One region of the Agarivorans sp. 1_MG-2023 genome, then DNA from elsewhere that is predicted to be linked to it. Evidence: predicted binding sites of a transcription regulator. Region 1 holds the regulator's gene; each other region holds the start of a gene.
What was found. The regulator MetJ, encoded in region 1, represses methionine synthesis genes. The targets are predictions, from matches to a motif close to TAGACGTCTAGACGTCTA.

Region 1 (5,440 bases):
CTACTCATTAAACTCTCTAAGATGATGTAGCTAATTATGCTGCTCACCACTGCAATAACAACGTCGTACTGAAGCAAAGTGCCTTATCTGTGTCTTTAACGTCATATTAATTCCGTTCATCTTTTTACAGTTCTAATGTGTTAAAAAAACTTACAGTAACTGATTTAACCCATTAATTAAATTTTGGTTTAATACACCCAACAACGCAAATGCAGACCAGGAATCTAGTCACCTTGCGTTAAAGGGAAACGTCTACAACAGGAAAATAAACAAACGGCTAGTGCCATAAGCCATAAAAATTTAATTACAGGAAACATCATTATGAATAATGCAACTTTAGCTAAATCAACGAATAACTCAGATACTCTTAACCAACAGGCTACTAGCAACAAAGTAGAAGTAAACCACGAGTGGGGCACGCTAAAAGAAGTGCTTGTAGGTCGTCCATTTGTTTACATGCCTAAAGAGTTACCAGCTTACATGAGAAGTTGGCTGAACGATAAAGCCCTTGCTGTTTATGATGAACTTCAAGGCCGCTCTATTGAAGAAGTGTTTCCAGAGCTTCACCAGAAGCAAGTAACACAAATCAATAACGTAATTAGCGTACTAGAAGAAAATGGCGTGAAAGTTCACCAGGTTGCTGAGCAAACACAAGATGAACATGAGTTTCTAAAAAACCAAATAGACTCTTATCAATCTTATACTTACATGCGCGATGCTGTAGTGGTTATTGGTAATCACTTTATCGAAACCAATATGTTTGACCCTGGCCGACGTCGTGACCGCTTTGCTATCCGTCGCACCTTAGGTGAGCGACTAAACAACAGCAATGCAAAAATTGTATCAATGCCAGAGTCACCGATTATTGTTGATGACAATGGTTTCGGCCCAGGACCTTTCTTAGAAGGTGGCGATACCTTTGTATTGGGAAAAACCATTCTTGTGGGTAACAGTGGCAACGCGAGCAATACCGCGGGCATTGAGTGGTTGCAGCGCTACCTCGGTGAAGAGTATGAGGTAATTGAAGTTAAGCTAGATAGCAAGTTTGTTCACTTAGACTGTGTATTGTGTACTTTGCGCCCAGGCCTAGCGATGATAGTGAAAGATGCGTTTTTAGATGGTATCCCTGATGTACTTAAAGGTTGGGATTTTATTAACGTTAGTGCAGAAGATGCTAAGTTACATTTAGCGGCCAATGCCTTGGTCATTAATGACCAAACAGTAATGATGCCTGATAGTCTGAAGCATATTTCTACTGAAGTGCGAGCTAAAGGTCACCAAGTAATTGAAGTACCTTTTGATGCGATTAACTGGCAGGGCGGTTCATTCCGTTGCTTCCACCACCCAATTGTTCGTGAAAGCTAAGCCTTAACAAGCAATAAAAAGCCTGCACTAAGCAGGCTTTTTTGTTTATGAACATGCATGCACCATAAGGTTGGTTGAACACTTTCTATTGGTGCCTGAAATTATCCGTTGCTGGCATCAACTCAAGTTGGGTTACTTAAGTTGTGATTGTTGGCTTTAGCTAATGTCCAAGTATCATAATCACGCAACAAGTAAAGCGCTAGACAGGCGGCGAGCATTGGCCATGCAGCGAAAAATAGTAGATTGTTGAATGGGTCTAAATACTTCGCGAAAGAAGAGAATGTAGAGGCGGCATGCAGTACTAATATGGCTAAATAGGTAACGTTTCTCCATAAACCCAATACAAAGGCAGCAATGAACGCCAATTGCGCAAGCCCTAAACCAATAAGTACGTTACTGGATAAATTCAAACCGTAGAAACCAGAGAATACTTTTATCGCGTGTTCTGGAACCAATACTTTATCAAGTGCCCACATGGTGAACACCAAGCCAATACTTAACCTTAAGCAGAATAAGCCAATAGAAAGGCTTTTTGCTAATGGAGTTTGAGATGAAGAGGTCATTCTTTTTCCTTAAATAAAGATAAGTGCCTGAGTACAGACCGATAAGGCTCAAGTTTGATTGCAGTTTTAATTAAGCAAATGACTTAGATTAAGGCGGTGGTTTGTTATCGCAGTTTACTTGTTAATACTCCTTGTTATCAGGGAGCTATTTTTAGTGAGAAGCAACAAGTTTGGGTCTATTTAGGATGAGAGAAACGTTAAAGTGTCAGGGTTGAGAATATAAACAAAGAAAAAAACCGCTCAATGAGCGGCTTCCTAAAAATATTAATCTTCTTTATCTATCTCGGCTTGCGCCGCTTTTTCTAAGGCCGGGTCCGGCTTATCTTTTTGTAAGTCGGCGTCATCAGGCAACGGTTGACCCGTATAGGCATGAAGGAAAGCCTCGCAAAGTAGTTCGCTATTGGTGGCGTGGCGCAGGTTATTAATTTGTCTGCGGGTACGCTCGTCAGTGAGTATCTTTAATACCTTAAGCGGAATTGATACTGTGATTTTTTTAACTTGTTCGCTTTTTTTACCGTGTTCAGCGTAAGGGCTGATCCACTCACCGTTCCATTCTGTCGACATACTACAATACACACCAAACCAAAGAGACCCTATTGTAACGGGGGAAATGCGACTTAGCAATCCAACAGCAAAGACATTTAGACGTCTAGAAGTGTTGACGTCTTTTTTGCTGGTGGTAAAGTGGCAGGATGAATTGAGGGAGTAGATCAGCAAATGTCTTTAAAAGATCTTCAAGCTGCCACTATAGCAGTGCGCAGCGGTATAGAAAGTGACAGCCAACACGGCGCAGTAGTGCCGCCTATTTATTTGTCTAGCAATTATAGCTTTGCTGATTTTAATCAGAAGCGTCAGTTTGATTACAGCCGCTCTGGTAATCCAACCCGTCATATTTTGGCTGAGGCTATCGCCAACTTAGAGCATGGCGCGGGTGCGGTGATTACTAACACCGGAATGTCGGCAGTTAATTTGGTTACCGCTTTGCTTGAGCCCGGTGATTTGTTGGTAGCACCTCATGATTGTTACGGCGGCAGTTACCGTTTATTCGACAGTCTTGCTAAGAAAAATGCCTTTGATGTGGCTTTTGTTGATCAAAATGACCAAACACTATTGACCGAGTTATTGGCTAAAAAGCCTAAAATAGTGTGGTTAGAAACCCCCAGTAATCCACTATTACGCATTGTTGATATTAAAACTATTGCCGAACAAGCACATGCCGCTGGTGCTTTAGTGGTAGTGGATAACACCTTCCTTTCACCGGCTTTGCAGACCCCGATTTTATTAGGTGCCGACATTGTGGTGCATTCGGCCACTAAATATATTAATGGCCATTCTGACGTAGTGGCGGGTATGGTGGTTGCGGCCACCGAAGAACTTGCTGAGCAACTGGCATGGTGGGCTAACTGTTTAGGGTTAACTGGTTCGGCCTTTGATTCTTACCTTACTTTGCGTGGTTTGCGCACACTAAAAGCCAGAATGAATGTGCATCAAGAAAATGCTCAAGCCATTGTGGCTTGTTTGCAGCAGCAAGGGGTTGTGGGCAACATCTATTATCCTGGATTACCAGAGCACCCAGGGCATGCGCTGGCGCAAAGTCAGCAACGCGGTTTTGGTGCTATGTTGAGTTTTGAGCTGGAACTTGAAGAAAGCCAAATGGTTAAGTTTCTTAAAAACCTACAATTGTTCTCTTTGGCGGAATCTTTAGGTGGGGTAGAGAGTCTAATTGCTCACCCTGCTACCATGACTCACGCCGCGATGTCGGCTGAAGCCTTAGCGGAAGCGGGAATTTCTAACCAGCTATTACGGGTATCGGTGGGTTTAGAAGACGCCCAAGATTTAGTTAATGACTTACAACAGGCCTTTGCCTCGCTTTAAGCGGGCTAAAAGTTGTAGAGAGGTATTCGGTGTCGGTAAATAGACATGTTCACAAATTTGGTGGTAGCAGCTTGGCTGACGCAGGATGTTTTAAACGCGTAGCCAATATTGTTGCCCAGCATTCGCAAGCCCAAGATTTGATTGTGGTATCTGCCGCAGGTAAAACCACCAATCGCTTAATCAACATTATTGAATTGGCTCAGCAAGCTGACGACGCCACTGCTGAAGCGCTACAAGCGTTGATTGAGTTTCAGGGTAAGTTAGCCAATGAGTTGCTTAGCAAGCTTACCGCGCAATCGCTCGTTCAAGCCTTAGACACTGAGCACCGTTACATTGCCAGTATTTTAGAGGGAGAGTTAGACACCTTTAATACCAATGAGGTTTTGTCGTTTGGTGAGCGCTGGTCTGCTCGCCTATTAGCGGCTTTACTTAGCGAAAGTGATTGCCAAGCCGAATGGTTAGACTCTCGCGAGTTTTTCAAGGCCGAGCTATCGGCGCAGCCGCAAGTAGATGTTAGCCAAAGTACACCATTGTTAGCTAAATGCTTGGCGGCGAAACCTGCATGCCGAGTGGTGGTTACCGGCTTTATCTGTAGTGATAGCCAAGGCCGAACCGTCACCTTAGGGCGTAATGGCAGTGATTATTCTGCCACTGAATTAGCCGCTTTAGCCGACGCAATATCAACCACGATTTGGAGCGACGTTGCTGGCATTTACAGCGCTGACCCACGCTTGGTGAAAAATGCTCACTTGCTCGAAAATTTAGCCCTAAAAGAGGCGGCTGAGTTATCGCGTATTGGTAGCTCAGTATTACACGCGCGCACCCTAGAGCCACTTGCGCGATCTAAGCAAAAAGTGAGTTTGCGCTGCAGTTATGCGCCGAATGATGGGCAAACTCTGATTCATCGCAAAGGCATTAAGAACAATACTGCGAAAATTGTCACTTCTGTAGACGACATCGTATTACTTGAGCTTACTTTCAGCCAAGATTTTTCAAACAATGCCACTGCGCTACTGGAAGCCTTAGCAAAAAGCCATTTAGCGCCGGCGACTCGCCACAAACATAGTGAAACGGGTTCTTTGCGAATGGCATATACCCGTGAGCTGGTTGATGAAGCCTTGAGCAGAATTGACCAATTAGCCGAGCAGTTTCAGCTTAAACAAGTTGAGCGCAGCGAAGGATTCTGTTTGGTTGCGTTGGTTGGAGCTGGAGTATGTGATAACCCGCAACAGTGCTATCAGTTTTTCCAACAGCTAGCTGAGCAACCGCTTGAGTTTATTCATTCAAGTGCCGACAAGCTCAGCCTATGTGCCGTGGTAAGAAAAATTACCTTAGAGCCTTTGCTTAAAGAGTTACACACTAATCTGTTTAAACAAAAAACCAAGCTAGGCCTGGTTGTGTTTGGTAAGGGCAATATTGGTAGCCAATGGCTGAGTTTATTTGCCAAACAACAATCACAGTTGCAACAACAATACGGATTGGAATTGAGCTTAGCTGGAGTATTTTCTAGCCAAGCTGGTCATTTAGATTTTGCAGGTTTACATGCTGACGAGGTTTTAAGTATTGAGGCCGATGTGCCGCTAATTTGGCCTGAACTGTTCGATAAGCTGAGTCGTCATCCCTATGACGAGCTAGTG
Region 2 (5,440 bases), on a different contig from region 1:
ACGTGATGGACCAAATCGCTGAGACCTCTTGCGAAGCCTACCGTGGCATTGTTTGGGGCGAAGAAGACTTTGTGCCTTACTTCCGCGCAGCCACACCAGAACGTGAACTGGCTAAACTGCCATTAGGTAGTCGCCCTGCGAAGCGCCGCTCCGACGGTGGTGTAGAAAGCTTACGCGCCATTCCATGGATTTTCTCTTGGAGTCAAAACCGTTTGCTACTTCCTGCTTGGTTAGGCAGTGGTGCAGCGTTCGAAGGTTTGATTAAAGACGGTAAGAGTGAATTATTAACCGAGATGCGCGCGTGGCCATTCTTTGATAATCGCCTAGCAATGTTAGAAATGGTATTTATGAAAGCTGATACTTGGCTATCTAAAATCTATGATGACCGCTTGGTTGAGCCAGAGCTCCAAGTACTTGGTGAAAAACTACGTACTAAGCTAGAAACAGCCAAAGCCGCTATTGTGTCGCTAGCACCAGATAATCGCTTATTAGCGAATCAAGCTTGGGTAGTAGAATCGCTTAACTTACGTAACCCGTATATTGATCCTCTGCATGTATTGCAGGTTGAACTGCTTAATCGTTCTCGTGCCAACGAAGAACTATGCCCAGTAGTAGACCAAGCCTTAATGGTGAGTATTGCAGGTATCGCAGCCGGCATGCGTAACACCGGCTAAGCAATAAGCTTGAGTAATAACAACCCCGCTTTACGCGGGGTTGTTTGTTCTTAGGCTAAGCTAACACTCTATTTAATTATTTACAGCAAGAAGCCGCTCGGCTTCACGGTGTCGCTCATTGATCCTTAGGATGTCTTCAATGCAACAATACAAAGGATGGTTATTTCTCGCCTCATTACTGCTTTATCTGCTGTATGCTTTTGAAGTAATAGGCGTTGGCTTAGCCACCGTAGTGACTTGGGCGGCAGCACTGGCGTACTTGCCACAGTTAAGCCGCGCGATACGCATTCAGGCAGGCTGTTTGTTAAGCATAGGTATAGTTTTGTTGTTGCTCGCCGCTAGCCAAAATACCTTGCTAAGCCCAATAGACGTTTTGTCTATTAACCTCCCCTTATTAGCCATGTTTAGTGCGGTGTCTTTCCTCGCCTTAGCCAATCCAGAAAACCAGCAAGACCCACTACCCACCGGTAAACGCAGCATCGCCTCTACCGCCTTAGGGGTGAACTTACTTGGCGCTATAATCAACCTGTCGATAATCTTTATTGTTGGCGACCGATTAGCAAAGCAAAAGCAACTCACCAACGCCCAGCAAAAGGTACTTATGCGTTGCTTTTGTGCGGCGGCCTGGTGGTCTCCTTTTTTCATTGCCACTGCAGTATCCATTACCTACGCGCCAGGCATGCAGTGGTTAGATGTATTATTGCCAGGGGCCTTAATGGCCTTGATTGCACTTATTTTTACCACCGCAGAAGTTTCGTTACGCGATAAAGACAATTTTGCCGGCTACCCATTGCGCCGCGAGAGCTTAACCATTCCTTTTGTATTGGCGGTCACGGTTATCGGGCTGCATTTTGCCTTTCCTGATTTCAGTATTATTTTGATGATTACCTGTTTAGCGCCTATTGCAGCGCTCACCTTTGCCAAAGGTAAATCGAAGGTCGTTATTGCTCGGCAGTTCATTACACACCGCCTATCTAACGTAGGTAGCCAATATGTGCTGTTTTTAGCCGCGGGGGTGTTCTCGGCCGGCATTAAAGCTTTGTTATTGGCCTACCCTGAAGCCTTGAGCTTACATAACATTGAATTTTCAGATCTAACCTTTGCAGTAGTATTAGCTCTGATGATTGTGGCCTGCATGTTTGGCATTCATCCAGTGATTAGTATCTCTTTAGCCAGCCCCTTGTTATTACCCCTTAACCCAGAACCAAGCCAGTTAGGCTTTTTATTCCTTAGCTCTTGGGCAATCTCTACCGGCAGCAGTCCTTTGTCGGGGGTAGGCTTAACTATGATTGGGCGTTATCAGTTTTCAACTTCGCAAATCCTAAAAAACAACTGGTATTACGCGTTCAGTATGTGGCTGATTTGTTCCGCGGTAAATGCCTTGTTAATGTAGCTAGCCAAGTCGCTTAAAATAAAAAAGGCTTAGCGTTTGCTAAGCCTAAATAGCTAAGTTTTAACCAATAGTTAAGCTGGGATTGCCTCCGCTGGACGCACACCTAGCGTATGGCAAATAGCATAAGATAACTCAGAGCGATTAAGCGTATAGAAGTGGAAGTCTTTCACCCCTTCGCGAGACAATACTTTCACCATCTCAATGGCAACACTCGCTCCCACTAGGTTACGGGTTGTTTGGTCGTTATCTAAACCTGCAAACTGTCCATGTAGCCAACTAGGTACTTTTACATTGGCAAACGAAGCAAACTTTTTCAGGGTTTTGTAATTCGATACCGGCAAAATTCCCGGTACAATTTCGCCTTCAATGCCTATGGCCGCGCAGCGATCTCGAAAGCGTAAATAGCTTTCAACGTCGAAGAAAAACTGAGTAATCGCGCGATTAGCGCCCGCGTCCATTTTACGTTTAAGCGCAAGCAAATCGGCTTGAGCACTTTTCGCTTCAGGGTGAACCTCTGGGTAGGCCGCCACCGAAATATCAAAGTCAGCTTCTTCTTTAAGTAGCGCCACCAAATCGCTCGCGTACATTTGCGGTTTAGCCGAACCTTCTGGCAAATCTCCCCGTAAGGCAACAATATCTTTAATACCACTGTTCCAGTAATCACGGGCAATTTGGCGCAGCTCATCGGGCGTAGAATCAATGCAGGTTAAGTGCGGTGCCGCCGCTAAGCCGGTACGATCTTTAATGGCTTTAATTACCTTATGAGTGCGATCTCGTGTTCCTGAGTTGGCGCCATAAGTCACGGATACAAACTTTGGTTTTAAGGTTTGTAAACGCTCAATAGACGCCCAAAGCGTTTGCTCCATCGTTTCTGTGGTAGGCGGAAAGAACTCAAAGGACACGTTAATATCGCGGTTAAGCTCGCTTAAGCTTTGATTCAGTGTTTCGATTTGTTGCGCGTTGTGAAATCCCATTGACCTTCTCCGTTAAAGACTTTTAGACGTCTATACCGCTAGATACTAAAGAGATGGTTAATGAAGTCAACGCTATTCATGTTGTACTTAGCTTTAGATGAAATATTTTCAACATTAAGTAAATCAGTGCTTAAGGGTAGATATCTATGATTTATCTAAAACTAACCCGTAAATAAAACCTTAGCAGAGGGAGAGGTGGTAACTATTTACCTCTTTATTCGCTATCAAAAGGCGCGTAACGAATATGATTAATCCACCATTCTTTGGTGCCTTCAGGCGTTTTTACAAACACATCATCGTCTACTTGCTTACCAATTAATGCACGAGCCATGGGGGAGTCGATAGTGATGTAACCCAACTTAGGGTCTATTTCGTCGGTGCCAACAATACGGTAGCGCACCACGGTAGCATCGTCGTTTTCTAATTCGACCCATGCGCCAAAAAACACTTTGCCAATTTGCTGTGGATAATGATCAACAATCTCTAATGCATCGAGACGTTTATTTAAAAACCGCAGCCGAGAGTCGATACGGCGTAACTCTCGTTTACCTTCTTTATACTCGGCATTTTCAGAGCGATCGCCAAGCGCAGCGGCTTCTGAAACAGCTTGGGTGACTTCTGGTCGTTTTACCTTCCATAAGTATTTAAGTTCTTTGTCTAATTTGTGCCAGCCGGCGCGGGTAATTAAGTTGGTTTTCATGGTGTTTTATAGTCTCTGCCTAAGCCGGTAATTATAAACGACTTAGGCAGGATAACGGCAAGAGTTTGTTACATGATGTGGGCTTGAGTGGTTTCGCGTTTCACTAATTCCACAGGCGGTAACCTAAATTGTTGATTAGCGCCGCCATTTAACATATCCAATATGGCTAGCGCTGCGGCATAACCAGTATCAAAAATAGGTTGGCGAACCGTGGTCAAAGGCGGAATGAAAAACGCCGAACTTGGCACATCATCAAAACCAATCACAGAAACACGTTCTGGCACTGGCCGCTTAGCTTGATACAAGGCTTGCATAGCACCGTAGGCGGTTAAATCATTAGCGGCAAAAATCGCACTAAACTGGCGCTTGTTGGCCAATAAACGCTGCACAGCATCAAAACCAGATTGCTCGGTAAAGTCACCCTGCTCCACCAGCTGCAATTTAACTGGCAAACCTGCATGTTCCATAGCTTGGCAATAACCTTCGTAACGCTGTTGAGCATCAGGATGATCGGCATTACCTTTTATATGAACAATTTCTCGATGGCCTAATTGAATCAGGTGATTGGTGGCCATGTAAGCGCCCACAGAATTTTCAATTTTGATTGAACGTAAGCGGGCTGCTTCAAGTTCACGGCCCAGGGCCACAATTGGGCGCTTCTTAGAAAACTCAAGCACCTGATCATCACTCAAGCCACCGGTAACAATAATAATACCGTCTACCGAACGCGACAGTAATAGCTGCATCGACTCGGTTTCTTCTTCGGTATTCCAGTGCCCTGTAACAATAATATGTGAGTAACCTTGAGCCAGTAATACTTCTTCTATGCCGCGCAAAATAGAGGCATAAAATGGGCTATCTGGATGTTGTACCAGTACCCCAATCGTCATGGTGCGGCTGCTAGCACTGGCACCTGTTTGCTGACCAGGCTTGTAACCTAGTTCAACCATAGCCGCTTGAATTTGTTTACGTTTAGCATCAGACACATAGGTAGTCTGGTTCATAAACCGAGACACGGTACTCGGCGAAACGCCCGCTAACGCCGCAACGTCATATACTGTAGAGCGTTGTTCCAATTTGCTTTTATCTTTCACAGTGATTCTCTGACAACTAACCCGAGTTTGCATTTTATCTCCCCTTTGCCAGGTCATGTGGTGGTAACGTTACCAAAGAGACAAAATTCCTGTCTCCACTATATACGTCTACTTAGCTAAGAACTTGCTTTGAATGAATTTGAGCGCCAGAACGACGTCGCAGATCACATTATCTGAACACAACAGCGCTTAGTTAAAGCATTTGCTTTAGTAAAAGATAAATAAAGGCCAACCTTAGGTTGGCCTAGTTACTTGCTTTTATTGAGCTTATTTCGCTAAGCGGTGCTCATCTAACACACTACTTACCCATACTAATGGTGCGTTCCAGTTGATGGTAATTTCGTTCAATGTCCAAGCACCTATTTCGTCAACAAAACACGTTTGGCCAATACATTTACCTTTCATACCGGCTGCAACAGGGTCGCTAAAGCTGATAGAGTTTGGTCCACCCGACAATGCACCCGGAGCAGGTTTTGGCGAGTTTTCATCAGCTTGATGTGCCCAAAAACGGTGGTGAGGATTTTTTAGCGGGTTACTGCCGTAGCCAGTAATGTAAGACTGATCCAGAGGATTACGCCCTAGAATGTAGTCCATGGCATGCACTA
Region 3 (5,440 bases), on a different contig from region 1:
TTTGTGGCTTGTTAATAATTAAACTGCCTTCAGCTTCTGCGCGCTCTAGTATGTAGGTGGCGTAAATAAACTCAGTATCAAAAGGCGGATCTTTACGCATCAGTATCACGTCGAGCTCACTGAGGCTCTGGTCTACTTGGCTGCCAAGTTCGTACCAAGATTGAGGATTCTCTTGTACCGCAAGTGGGCGCATATTGGCCGCTGCACGGCCGCCATCTAAGTAAAGATCTTGCATTTCCATGTAGTAAATTTCGTAGCCGCGCTTTTGCGCTTCCATCAACATGGCAAAGCTTGAGTCTTTTTTAATGTTAATGTTGGCGATGGGGTCCATCACGATACCGAGTTTAATACTCATTTATGCTAAGTCTCCAAATTGACATTGCAAAGCGGTGATTGCCGTTAATGCGGCGGTTTCTGTGCGCAATACACGGGGGCCTAAAATGGTCTCTTGAAATTGGTATTGATTACATACTTCAATTTCTTGAGCACTTAAGCCGCCTTCTGGCCCAATTAGTAAGCGTACTCCATTTTCAGGAGTAGGCAGGGTCTTAATGCTATATGGGGCCTTTGGATGCAAATTCAACTTCATTGCTGATGAGGTCTCGCTAGCCCATTGCTCTAAACTTTGCAGTGGTGCTACTTCAGGCACGATGCTTCTGCCTGATTGCTCGCAGGCAGCGATTGCAATTTTTTGCCATTGCTGGCGTTTTTTCTCGAACCGTTCTTGATTCAGTTTTACGCCACAGCGCTCGCTGGTGAGAGGGGTAATTTTGTTTACGCCTAGCTCTACAGATTTTTGAATGGTGAATTCCATGCGATCACCACGAGAAATAACTTGGCCTAGATGAATATCTAGCGGTGATTCAGAATCATTGACATGCACTTCAGTAATTTTTACAGACACATGCTTTTTGCTGCTGCTCTCAATGATGGCTGGGTAGTTGTTACCATCGCTATTAAATAGCTCAAGTTGTTGACCTGCTTCCATTCTTAATACTCGGCCCACATGATTAGCGGCTTCTTCATCTAACTCTGTGAGTTGATGTAGCGCGAGCGATTGAGGCTGATAAATACGAGGAATGCGCATGGTAAGAAGGTGGCTCCGTAATCTAGCAAGAAAAATGGTTGGTTTTACTGCTAAAGAATAAACCTATTGCTGGTTTATTCCCAGCAACTCTATGAATCTGGGAAGGATAAGGCACCTCTCTTCACTGACTTATTTGAAGAACCTGTCTGCAGGTGCGGCATTGATAGCTCGCGCCTTTAAGTACCTTGTTGTGGCGACGGATGCTGAGCAGGTGACTTTGGCACGCACAGCGGTATTCAACGCTGTTGATTTTTATGCTTTCAAGCGAGTAGTTATGCGTGGTGTGCGGCGGGCAGTTAAATACGTTTAACATAATGGCTTGCCACTCTTTACCGTGTGGTTTTACTCGGCCATACACCGCATGGCAGATGATATGAGCGACTTCATGAGGAACTGTTTGTGCTAGAAAGTGTTCAGGTTGTTGCTGATAAAAGTGGGCATTAAAGCGCAAACGCCAGCGGCTTAAGTTAGCACTGCCTGCCACTTTGCTATTACGCGCCGATAACAGTATTTCTGGGCGGGTAAATGTTCGCTCAAAAAAAGTCTCAGCTTGGATAAAGCAATCTTCTACGGTTTGGTTTAGGCGTTGCACGCTAACTTGAGTTCTCCATAGTGTTAAATGGTCAGTAATGTTTAACGATCAAAAAAGCCGAAAGGATAATCAAGGATTATACGCTTTCGGCTTAGCTTGGCGAGTTTACCTCTGGTTTAAAGGCCAGCTTCGCTCTTTAGTAACTCTGCTTTATCGGTCGCTTCCCAAGGGAATTCTTCACGACCAAAGTGGCCGTAAGCCGCAGTTGCTTTGTAGATCGGACGCTCCAAATCTAACATGCTTAGAATACCGTAAGGGCGTAGATCGAAGTGTTTGCGTACTAATGCAACCAATTTGTCGTCGGCAATTTTGCCTGTACCAAAGGTTTCAATGCTAATTGAGGTAGGCTCTGCAACACCAATGGCGTAAGACACTTGAATTTCACAGCGGTCTGCTAAACCTGCAGCCACAATGTTCTTAGCTACATAACGACCAGCATAAGCGGCACTACGGTCTACTTTTGAAGGATCTTTACCAGAGAATGCACCGCCGCCATGACGCGCCATGCCGCCGTAGGTATCTACAATAATTTTACGACCGGTTAAACCACAGTCACCCATTGGGCCACCAATTACAAAACGACCAGTTGGGTTTATATGGTATTGGGTATTTTCATTTAACCATTGCGCTGGCAATACTGGCTTAATGATTTCTTCCATTACTGCTTCACGTAAATCGGCAGTAGAAATGCTGTCACAATGCTGAGTAGATAACACGACCGCGTCAACGCCAGTGATGATGCCGTTTTCGTAAGCAAAGGTGACTTGCGATTTTGCATCTGGGCGTAACCAATCTAAAGTGCCATTTTTACGTACTTCTGCTTGGCGCTTAACCAATAGATGCGAGTAGGTAATAGGAGCTGGCATTAATACGTCGGTTTCGTTGGTGGCGTAACCAAACATTAAACCTTGGTCGCCAGCGCCTTGTTCTTCTGGGCGAGAGCGGTCAACACCTTGGTTAATGTCTGGGCTTTGCTTGCCTACAACGTTGAGTACCGCACAAGAATCAGCATCAAAGCCCATGTCTGAGTGAGTGTAACCAATGTCGCGCACGGTTGAGCGAGTAATCTCTTCAATATCAACCCAAGCTGAGGTGTTAATTTCGCCGCCAACCATTACCATGCCGGTTTTTACGTAAGTTTCACAGGCTACACGTGCCTTAGGGTCTTGCTCTAAGATTGCGTCTAATACTGCGTCAGAGATTTGATCTGCAATTTTATCTGGATGCCCTTCAGACACTGATTCTGAAGTAAATAAATGAGTAGCCATGTTTATATCTCGTAAATGATTATATACGTATGGATGTTTTACCATCTGGACGTCTATTCTAAGTGAGGGTTTACAGATTTGCTAGCGCTTATTAATGAAAAAAATTCACCTTAGTGGATTAGTTTTGTTGTATTGATTTGTTTTGCTTAGTGCTGGATAGCGCTGACAGGATGCCTGGCAGGCGTTTATTTAACGTTCACCCACTATTCTATCTTAAGAATAAGGGGTTAACTGGTGGGCTTAAATATGTTCAATTCGGGCTGGTGATATATCTGAAAGGGGGAATTACAATGCTTCTTTATGGCTTAGTAAGAAACTAAACAAGTGGTGATTGTCGCTAGTGCATAAAGATAACCTAGCCGCCTCAGGTGCGGCTATGTGTTTACAGCTTGAATCAAGCAGCTTTATCAAGGCTTGCTGAGTTCATGCTTAATCCAGTTGCTCATATTCTGCCGGGTTTCTAGTCCAGTTTTTCGCGCAATTTCTTTATCGCCACGTACCACTAACAATATTGGTAAGGTAGAAACCTGATATTTGCTACGCGCAGATTTGTCCTTACTGAGATTGATGAGCTCAATTTTCTTTTCGTTCTGCTGGTTATAAATCATCACCAAATCAGCTTGGATCTTACTTTCGTCATTACGGTCATGCACAAAAGACACTAAACGTAAGGGGGGGCGAGGGCTACGCACTAAATCTAGGCATTGGCCATTATCACCGTATTCTTTACATGACCAAATGAATTCATAGTACTCAAGACGTTGCGAGTAGAAGTATTGGCCAGCATCAAATTTTTTGAGGCTAGGTATTTGTTTAGTGCTGACACCATACTTATCGGTGAAACTTTCTATAACCCGACTATTAGGGCGGAAAGTGGTGGTTTCGGTATTGACTGAAGCTAAAACTTGGCTAGGTAACATAGCCATTATTAACAGTACAACTAGGCGGCGCATAAAAAATTTCCCTCTATAAATACAAAGCCACTATTAATATCTCTGGCATAGTAGATCACTCTAAGCCGTAAGCCCACAGTAATTTACTGTGATAGCGCTCTCATTTTTAAATAAACCAAATATTTAAGTGAATAGTTGCTGGTTGAGACGATTGTATAGGTTAAATCAATACTTTAGAGGCAAAGCGTTATCTTGCTTAACAAGGGATTATCCGTTTATACAGCTTTCTTCATAGCTATGTATTAATTACAACTCTATTGAATTGTCGGAGGTTGGTTTTATTTCCGACGTCGCACTGGGCTGATGCTTACGCAGATTTGAGCGTTGAGCTCTTATTGCTTGATTAAATTAGCGAGTAGGCTGCTAAGATGAAGATATATTGACGATCGCATCGGCACATAAACAGTCGTCAATTCGATTTAGTGTTGTTGTATTTGTTCGTTGTTTAAGGTTTTGTTTTCTTCTTTTACCAGTACTGGGCTATTGATTAAGCGGATCTGGGCATTAAGTAATTGTTGCTCGATCAAACTAGGCGAACGGAATAGATACTTGGCAACAGCGCTGGCACACAAACAGGCCACAACGGCCGGCAGTACAATCTCTACTTGCAAGGTTTGTTCGGTAATGAGTAAGAATGCGGCCCAAGGAGTGCGAAAAACAGCACCAAACATTGCGCCCATGCCAACGATAACAAGCATCGAGTTGGGGGCATTAGGAATTACATTACCGATAATGCTACCTAAAATGCCACCAATCACTAACATGGGCCCTAAGCTACCACCTGGCAAGGCAAAGGCTAAGGCTACTGTGGTGAGTACTATTCTGGCAAGCAACCACAGGTGTTGCTCAGTTAAGGCTAATTCCCAGCTCAATAAGCCATTTGGAGTAATGGGCTCTAAACCTAACCAGTGTGGATTAATTACTCCCGCTAAGGCAGTGATACCTGCAGCGATAGCCACTGCATAACTGCGCTTAAGTGTTGGAATAGAACGAATCGCTCGCACCAATAAAGTGGCAAATAAACCACACAACATGCCAAGCAACGCAAATTGAGGCAGCCCCGCCCAAGTAAAAGATTGGTCGGGGAGGTCGATGCTTAACATACTGCCACCATGTAAATCGGAAACAACGCTAGCGGTATAGGCGCATATTGCAATGGTAGCAATTGACCGCCAGTTAAAGCGGCGCATCACTAACTCGTAAGCGATAACGGTTCCTGCCAGTGGAGCATTAAATAAGGCGGCTACTGCGGCGGCTGTGCCGCACGCGACACTTAAGCGAATTTGTCCTTGAGTAAGGCGAGCTGCGTGAGAGAGATTACTGGCCACTACCGCGGTAAGGTAACAAGCAGGCCCAACTACGCCAACAGCGAAACCGCCCCAAGTAAGTATTAGTCCCACAGCGAATTGATAAGCTAAATTGCCCCAATGAAGTTGCCCTTCATCAAAATGGTAGGCTTTAACCACAAAAATTAAACCCACTTGTTTGTAGTTAGCAAACAGCCGTTCAAGCAACAAGATGCTTAAGGCTGCGAGTAAAG
Region 4 (5,440 bases), on a different contig from region 1:
ACTAAAGTGTTTGCCAGTGAATATTTGGTAGGCTTGATCCCCAAAGTAGCTAATTATTTCCACCTGCCGATTTAAGCTGGGTTCTACCTTTCCCCTTTCCCAGCGGCTTATAGCCAAAGAGTCTAAATCGTTAAATTCGGGGCTAAAAACCGAAAGCTCTTGGCAAAGTTGTTCTTGTGTCAAATCTATTTGTTTACGTTTTTGCTGGATATAGTCTGCGATATTTTTGTAGTTTGACATTAATACTCAGTAAACAATTGTAACTGTTAGCTTATTTTAGCAGAAGTTTATCTACCATTAAGCAACTTAAGGTTGGTTGAACTAGGCATGAACTAGAGAAAACTTTTTTTTGTATGCCCTGACCAAAGCCAATCTCTATTGCTAGATTAGCGCTCGACTATTTTAAACATTAGAGACAGACATAAATGAATAAACTCGGTACCTCTATTAGTGTTGTTTTTTTTACTAGCACTTTGCTAGCGGGTTGCGCTTCAACGGATGGAGAGCCCGATCCTAACCAAGGAATGAAAACAGGTGCAATAGGCGGAGCCGTAGTCGGTTTGGTCATGGGCGCAGTCACTGGTGACGCTGAGTTGGCGGTTAAAGGTGCGGTAGTAGGGGCAGCTGCCGGTGGGGCTGGTGGAGCAATGCGTGACTACGAAAATCAACAAGAAAACCGCAGAACGGATACTACAGCAGATGCTATTTCTCAACCTAATACGATCGTTGTGAACGGTGATAATAAGGGCAACTCGCAAGATGCTCATCTAAGCCAGTTGTTAGGCCAATGGCAGGTGAGCATTTGGGCGGTAGAGGCAGATGGTAGTGTTACAGAAGCTGACGGTACAGCAAGTGGCAAGATGCTACAAAGCGATGCTGCTACTATTGACTTAGATGATCTGCGAATAAACGGTGAAGTTGTGGACTTACAAGCCAGTACCACCATTAGTTATAGTCAGCAATTAGGTCATCAGCTAACTGTTGATGCATCCATTCTAAACAGTGAAGTGGCGTATGCCGGCGAGTATCAAGCTGAAATGAATCGTTTTAATTACTATCCATTAAACATTAGCGAAACAAAGCATATGCGTATGGAGCTGAGAGTAGTCAGCCCTCAACTTTGGCTAGTTGAAACTTTTAGCAAGCAGGGTAGCGAAGAGAAAATGATTCAGTCTTACCGCTTTAGTCGAGCAGGATAATTGCTATAAGGCCTACTGAAAACAGTAGGCCTTTCTTGTTTAATCCGTTGCTTCAGCAGAGGTAAACTGACTCGGCCAGGTTTGATTACGGCCAGCTTGTTTAGCTTGATACAAGGCCATATCTGCACGTTGAATCCAGTCGTCGATGCTTTCACCATCTTTTATCACCGAAATTCCGGCACTAAAACTAACGCTTAATTGCTCTGGCGCCTTTATCTTGGCGATGGTACTCACCAGCTTCTCGCTGGTTTTGTAAGCCATGTCAAAGTCAGCATCGTGAAAAAGAATTAAAAACTCTTCCCCGCCATAACGAAATACTCGGTCGTTGACTCGAGTATTCTGCTGCAGAAAATGAGCAAACCACACCAGTACTTGATCCCCTACATTGTGCCCTAGTTGATCATTCACTTGTTTAAAGTGGTCTAAATCTAATAAAACAATCGCTGCTTTAATGCCGCTGCGCTTATCTTGCTGTTTTGCCTTTAATAGTTCATCGAATAGGGCTCTGCGGTTGTAACAGCGAGTGAGCGAATCTTTAAAGGCGAGATCTTTTAGCTCGTTATGTTGTTTAACCAACACCCTTGCTAAGCCCCAAGCGAATATGTGGGTAGCAACAATCCCGATGCCAAAACGTATACCTTGATGAATACCCAGATGGTTAACCCCAAGTACAACCGCCACAATACTCACTGCTAACACTAGGCGCTCTGCCACTTTTAACGGTAGATGGATAAAACAAGCAAGAATTAACGGCGGGACGAAGAATTCACCATGCATATCGTGGCGGGTTAGTGCTAATAACACTGGCGGAATTGCTAGCAGCAAAAACCACACATCGGCTATTTTGTAACTCTGTGAGTCTGGTTGAGTGAATAATAAAAACAATGAAACCAAAATGGCAAATGTGCAGGGAAGAACCACTAAGCCATACCAAAAAACGCCACCAAAAAGGTGAACGTAAGAGAAATAAATACAAGGAATTAAACCGGCCAAGTGCATAACAAGGCTCATTTTTCTTTCTGTAAATTCTGCTGGAGACCAGTCAGACACCATAGTGCGAAACCTTTGCCAAACTGCAAATTGATGAGAAGGGAACAACTTAACTTATGTTATTAAAAGTAAACTCTTTTTGTGCGTTTCGTCAAATAATTAGTGAGGATTATTGCGGTTTAGCGCGCAGGGTTCTGGTGCCTTTTAGTTGGCCAAAGGCTTGCTCTAGAATGAGAGAAATAAACGCTTGTAAGGGAGTGCTGGTTCGCAGGTTAGTGGAGTAAGCAGCGTACATAGGTCGCCATAATGCTTGTTTAAACGATCGTAGGCTAATGAATTGCTGGGCCGCATAATGCTCCACAGCCCAATAAGGCATGGCAGCCACCCCCATTCCTGCTGCTACCATTTGTAACAGCATGGCGGGGTTGTCGGCATGTTTCCATTGCCTAGGTTCAATGTTGGCGGGCGCGAGTATGTGTTGGTGCAGGTCTAATCGTTGCAGCGCCACTGGGTAACTAATAACCGTTTCACCGGCTAAGTCTGCAGCTTGAATGCTTTGGCGCTGACTTAAACGATGCTGCGGAGGGCAAATTAATACCATTTCATATTCAAATAATGCCTGATAATGAATCTGTTGATCTACTTTCACATTGGAGGTGAGGAGTAAATCTGCTTCACCACTTTGCAACAGCGGTAACCCGTTGTAGTCCTTATCTTGGCAGAAGCTACTGCTAACCTGCGGCCAGGTGTGTTGAAATTGCTGCAAGCTAGGTAGTAACCACTGAAAGCAAGCGTGACAATCTACACTAATGTTCAATCGACTCTGTTGCTGATGAGAGTGTAAGAGTGTTTGCTCCGCTTTTTCTATTAGCGGCAATACTTGTGTGGCAAGGGATAACAATTGGCAGCCTTGCTCGGTAAGAGCCAAAGGTTGCTGTTTTCTTACGACTAAGCTGGCTCCAATGCGCTGCTCAATATCTTTTAACTGATGAGATAATGCAGAATCAGTAATAAACAGCTTAGCGGCCGCTGCTTTTAGTGAAGAACTATTGGCGATAGCTTTAATACTGCGTAAGTGTTTTAACTCTAACATATGTGCCTTGCCCTCCATTTCTTAACACTAAGTTGCCAGCTTAAGCATGGCTACTCAGCTTGTATAGCGTGAGGCTTAGTTACTTAGGCAATCATGAATAATATTCAATTTTGCAAATAAGTTGTTCGCTTTCAAGCCTTGCTAATTTGGGTGTGAGATTGATGGTGTTGAATAAACTTCAATTTCACTTGATAGCTTTTCAATTGTATTGCTTGGTTCGACTAGTCACTATGGATTTATATACATCTAGACGGCTAAAAGGATTATTGAAATGAGCATTACACACGTATTGGGTTATCCGCGAATTGGTAAGCAGCGAGAGCTAAAGTTTGCCTTAGAACGTTACTGGCGCGGCGAGTCATCGCAGCAGCAATTACTTGAAGTAGGCAAAACAATTCGCCAACAAAATTGGCAAGCCCAGCAAGACAGTGGTCAGGCTTGGGTAACGGTAGGTGACTTTGCTTGGTACGACCAAGTGTTGAATACTTCACTGCTATTAGGCAATGTGCCGAAGCGTCACCAGTCAGACGAAATTACCTTAGACAGCACATTCGCAGTGGCTCGTGGCCAGCAAGGTTGTGGTTGTAACCATGCTGCGTCTGACATGAGTAAATGGTTTAACACTAACTACCACTACATTGTTCCTGAGTTTTCTGAAAAGACTGAATTTAGCTTACAGTGGCAACAATTGTTTGATGAAATTAAAGAAGCGCTAGCCTTAGGGCACGAAGTTAAACCCGTTATTCTCGGCCCTGTATCGTATTTATACCTAGGTAAAAATGATGATGCCGCAGAAGATGGTTTTCAACGTATCTCTTTGCTTCCACAATTGCTTACCGTTTATCGCGAAATTTTCCAAAAAATCGCGGATTTAGGCATTGAGTGGGTGCAAGTTGACGAACCAGTGCTTGGTTTGGAGCTAGAGCCGCAGTGGCAAGCAGCCTTGCTAGACGCCTACAGCACGCGCATAAGCTCTAGTAAGTTACTTCTTACCAGCTACTTTGCCGATGTGCTTTATAACGCTGAAGTGATTAAACAGTTGGCCGTAGACGGTTTACACCTAGATTTAAGTGCTGCACCAGAGCAATTGGAGCAAGTGCTTACTTGGCTGCCAGAGCATTGGGTGCTGTCGGCTGGCGTAGTTAATGGTCGCAATGTATGGCGCGCTAACTTACCGCAGCTTATCGAGCAATATAGTTCACTGAAAGTGCGCTTAGGTGAACGTTTGTGGTTTGCTTCATCATGTTCGTTACTGCATAGCCCGCTTGATTTAGAAAGTGAAACAGATTTAGGCGATGCAAAATTCCGCTTAGCCTTTGCAGAGCAAAAACTAACAGAGCTACAAATATTGGATGAAGCCTTAAATGGTGACGCTGATGCCTTACGTTTATCGCGCCAATACAGTGCTGCTTTACAATCGCTTAGTAATCAGAAAAATACAGAACTACAGCAGCGTATAGAACAGCTGGCGCCGGCACAGCGCGAGCGTAAGTTAGCGTTTACTCAGCGCCAAGCTATTCAGCAACAAAGCTTACAATTGCCACCACTGCCAACTACTACGATTGGGTCGTTTCCGCAAACCAATGAAATTCGCCGTCAACGTCGTGAATACAAAGCTGGTGAGTTAAGCCAAGTGGATTACGATGCCGCGTTAGCGAAACACATTGCCGATGCTATTGAGCGCCAAGAAAAGTTAGGCCTAGATGTATTAGTGCATGGCGAAGCTGAGCGAAATGACATGGTGGAATACTTTGCCGAGTTATTAGATGGCTTTATCGCTAGCCGTTTTGGCTGGGTGCAAAGCTACGGTTCACGCTGCGTGAAACCAGCAATCATTGTCGATGATATCGAGCGCTCTAAACCATTAACGCTTGAGTGGACTAACTACGCACAATCACTCACCAACAAGCCAGTAAAAGGCATGCTTACAGGACCGGTAACCATTCTTACTTGGAGCTTTGCTCGTGAAGACATTAGCCGAGCAGAAATTGCCGAACAAATAGCTTTGGCTTTGAATGATGAAGTGGCTGAGCTGCAACAAGCAGGTATTCAGGTTATTCAAATTGATGAGCCCGCTATTCGCGAAGGTATGCCGCTTAAGCGCAGCGAATGGCAGCACTATCTAGATTGGGCGGTATCAGCCTTTAAATTGTCTGCA

Region 2: metF (methylenetetrahydrofolate reductase) is a predicted target of MetJ. The motif match lies at 3,057-3,074, and genes of this name have one in related genera.
Region 3: metK (methionine adenosyltransferase) is a predicted target of MetJ. The motif match lies at 2,986-3,003, and genes of this name have one in related genera.
Region 4: metE (5-methyltetrahydropteroyltriglutamate--homocysteine S-methyltransferase) is a predicted target of MetJ. The motif match lies at 3,522-3,539, and genes of this name have one in related genera.

Annotation. Positions count from the first base shown of each region.
Region 1 covers NZ_JAUOSJ010000016.1:11,071-16,510, reverse strand. The annotation lists gene Q4592_RS19120 (dimethylarginine dimethylaminohydrolase family protein) at 322-1,365, shown strand; gene Q4592_RS19115 (hypothetical protein) at 1,488-1,928, opposite strand; gene metJ (met regulon transcriptional regulator MetJ) at 2,193-2,492, opposite strand; gene metB (cystathionine gamma-synthase) at 2,646-3,803, shown strand; gene metL (bifunctional aspartate kinase/homoserine dehydrogenase II) at 3,833-5,440, shown strand, end outside.
Region 2 covers NZ_JAUOSJ010000004.1:353,312-358,751, reverse strand. The annotation lists gene ppc (phosphoenolpyruvate carboxylase) at 1-674, shown strand, start outside; gene Q4592_RS07960 (hypothetical protein) at 814-2,067, shown strand; gene metF (methylenetetrahydrofolate reductase) at 2,139-3,041, opposite strand; gene greB (transcription elongation factor GreB) at 3,256-3,741, opposite strand; gene Q4592_RS07945 (substrate-binding domain-containing protein) at 3,810-4,868, opposite strand; gene Q4592_RS07940 (glycoside hydrolase family 9 protein) at 5,103-5,440, opposite strand, start outside.
Region 3 covers NZ_JAUOSJ010000008.1:55,847-61,286, reverse strand. The annotation lists gene gshB (glutathione synthase) at 1-355, opposite strand, end outside; gene rsmE (16S rRNA (uracil(1498)-N(3))-methyltransferase) at 356-1,087, opposite strand; gene Q4592_RS13005 (SprT family zinc-dependent metalloprotease) at 1,209-1,679, opposite strand; gene metK (methionine adenosyltransferase) at 1,796-2,947, opposite strand; gene Q4592_RS12995 (hypothetical protein) at 3,355-3,900, opposite strand; gene Q4592_RS12990 (chloride channel protein) at 4,320-5,440, opposite strand, start outside.
Region 4 covers NZ_JAUOSJ010000005.1:288,073-293,512, forward strand. The annotation lists gene Q4592_RS09620 (helix-turn-helix domain-containing protein) at 1-240, opposite strand, end outside; gene Q4592_RS09625 (glycine zipper domain-containing protein) at 426-1,199, shown strand; gene Q4592_RS09630 (GGDEF domain-containing protein) at 1,239-2,210, opposite strand; gene Q4592_RS09635 (LysR substrate-binding domain-containing protein) at 2,359-3,282, opposite strand; gene metE (5-methyltetrahydropteroyltriglutamate--homocysteine S-methyltransferase) at 3,554-5,440, shown strand, end outside.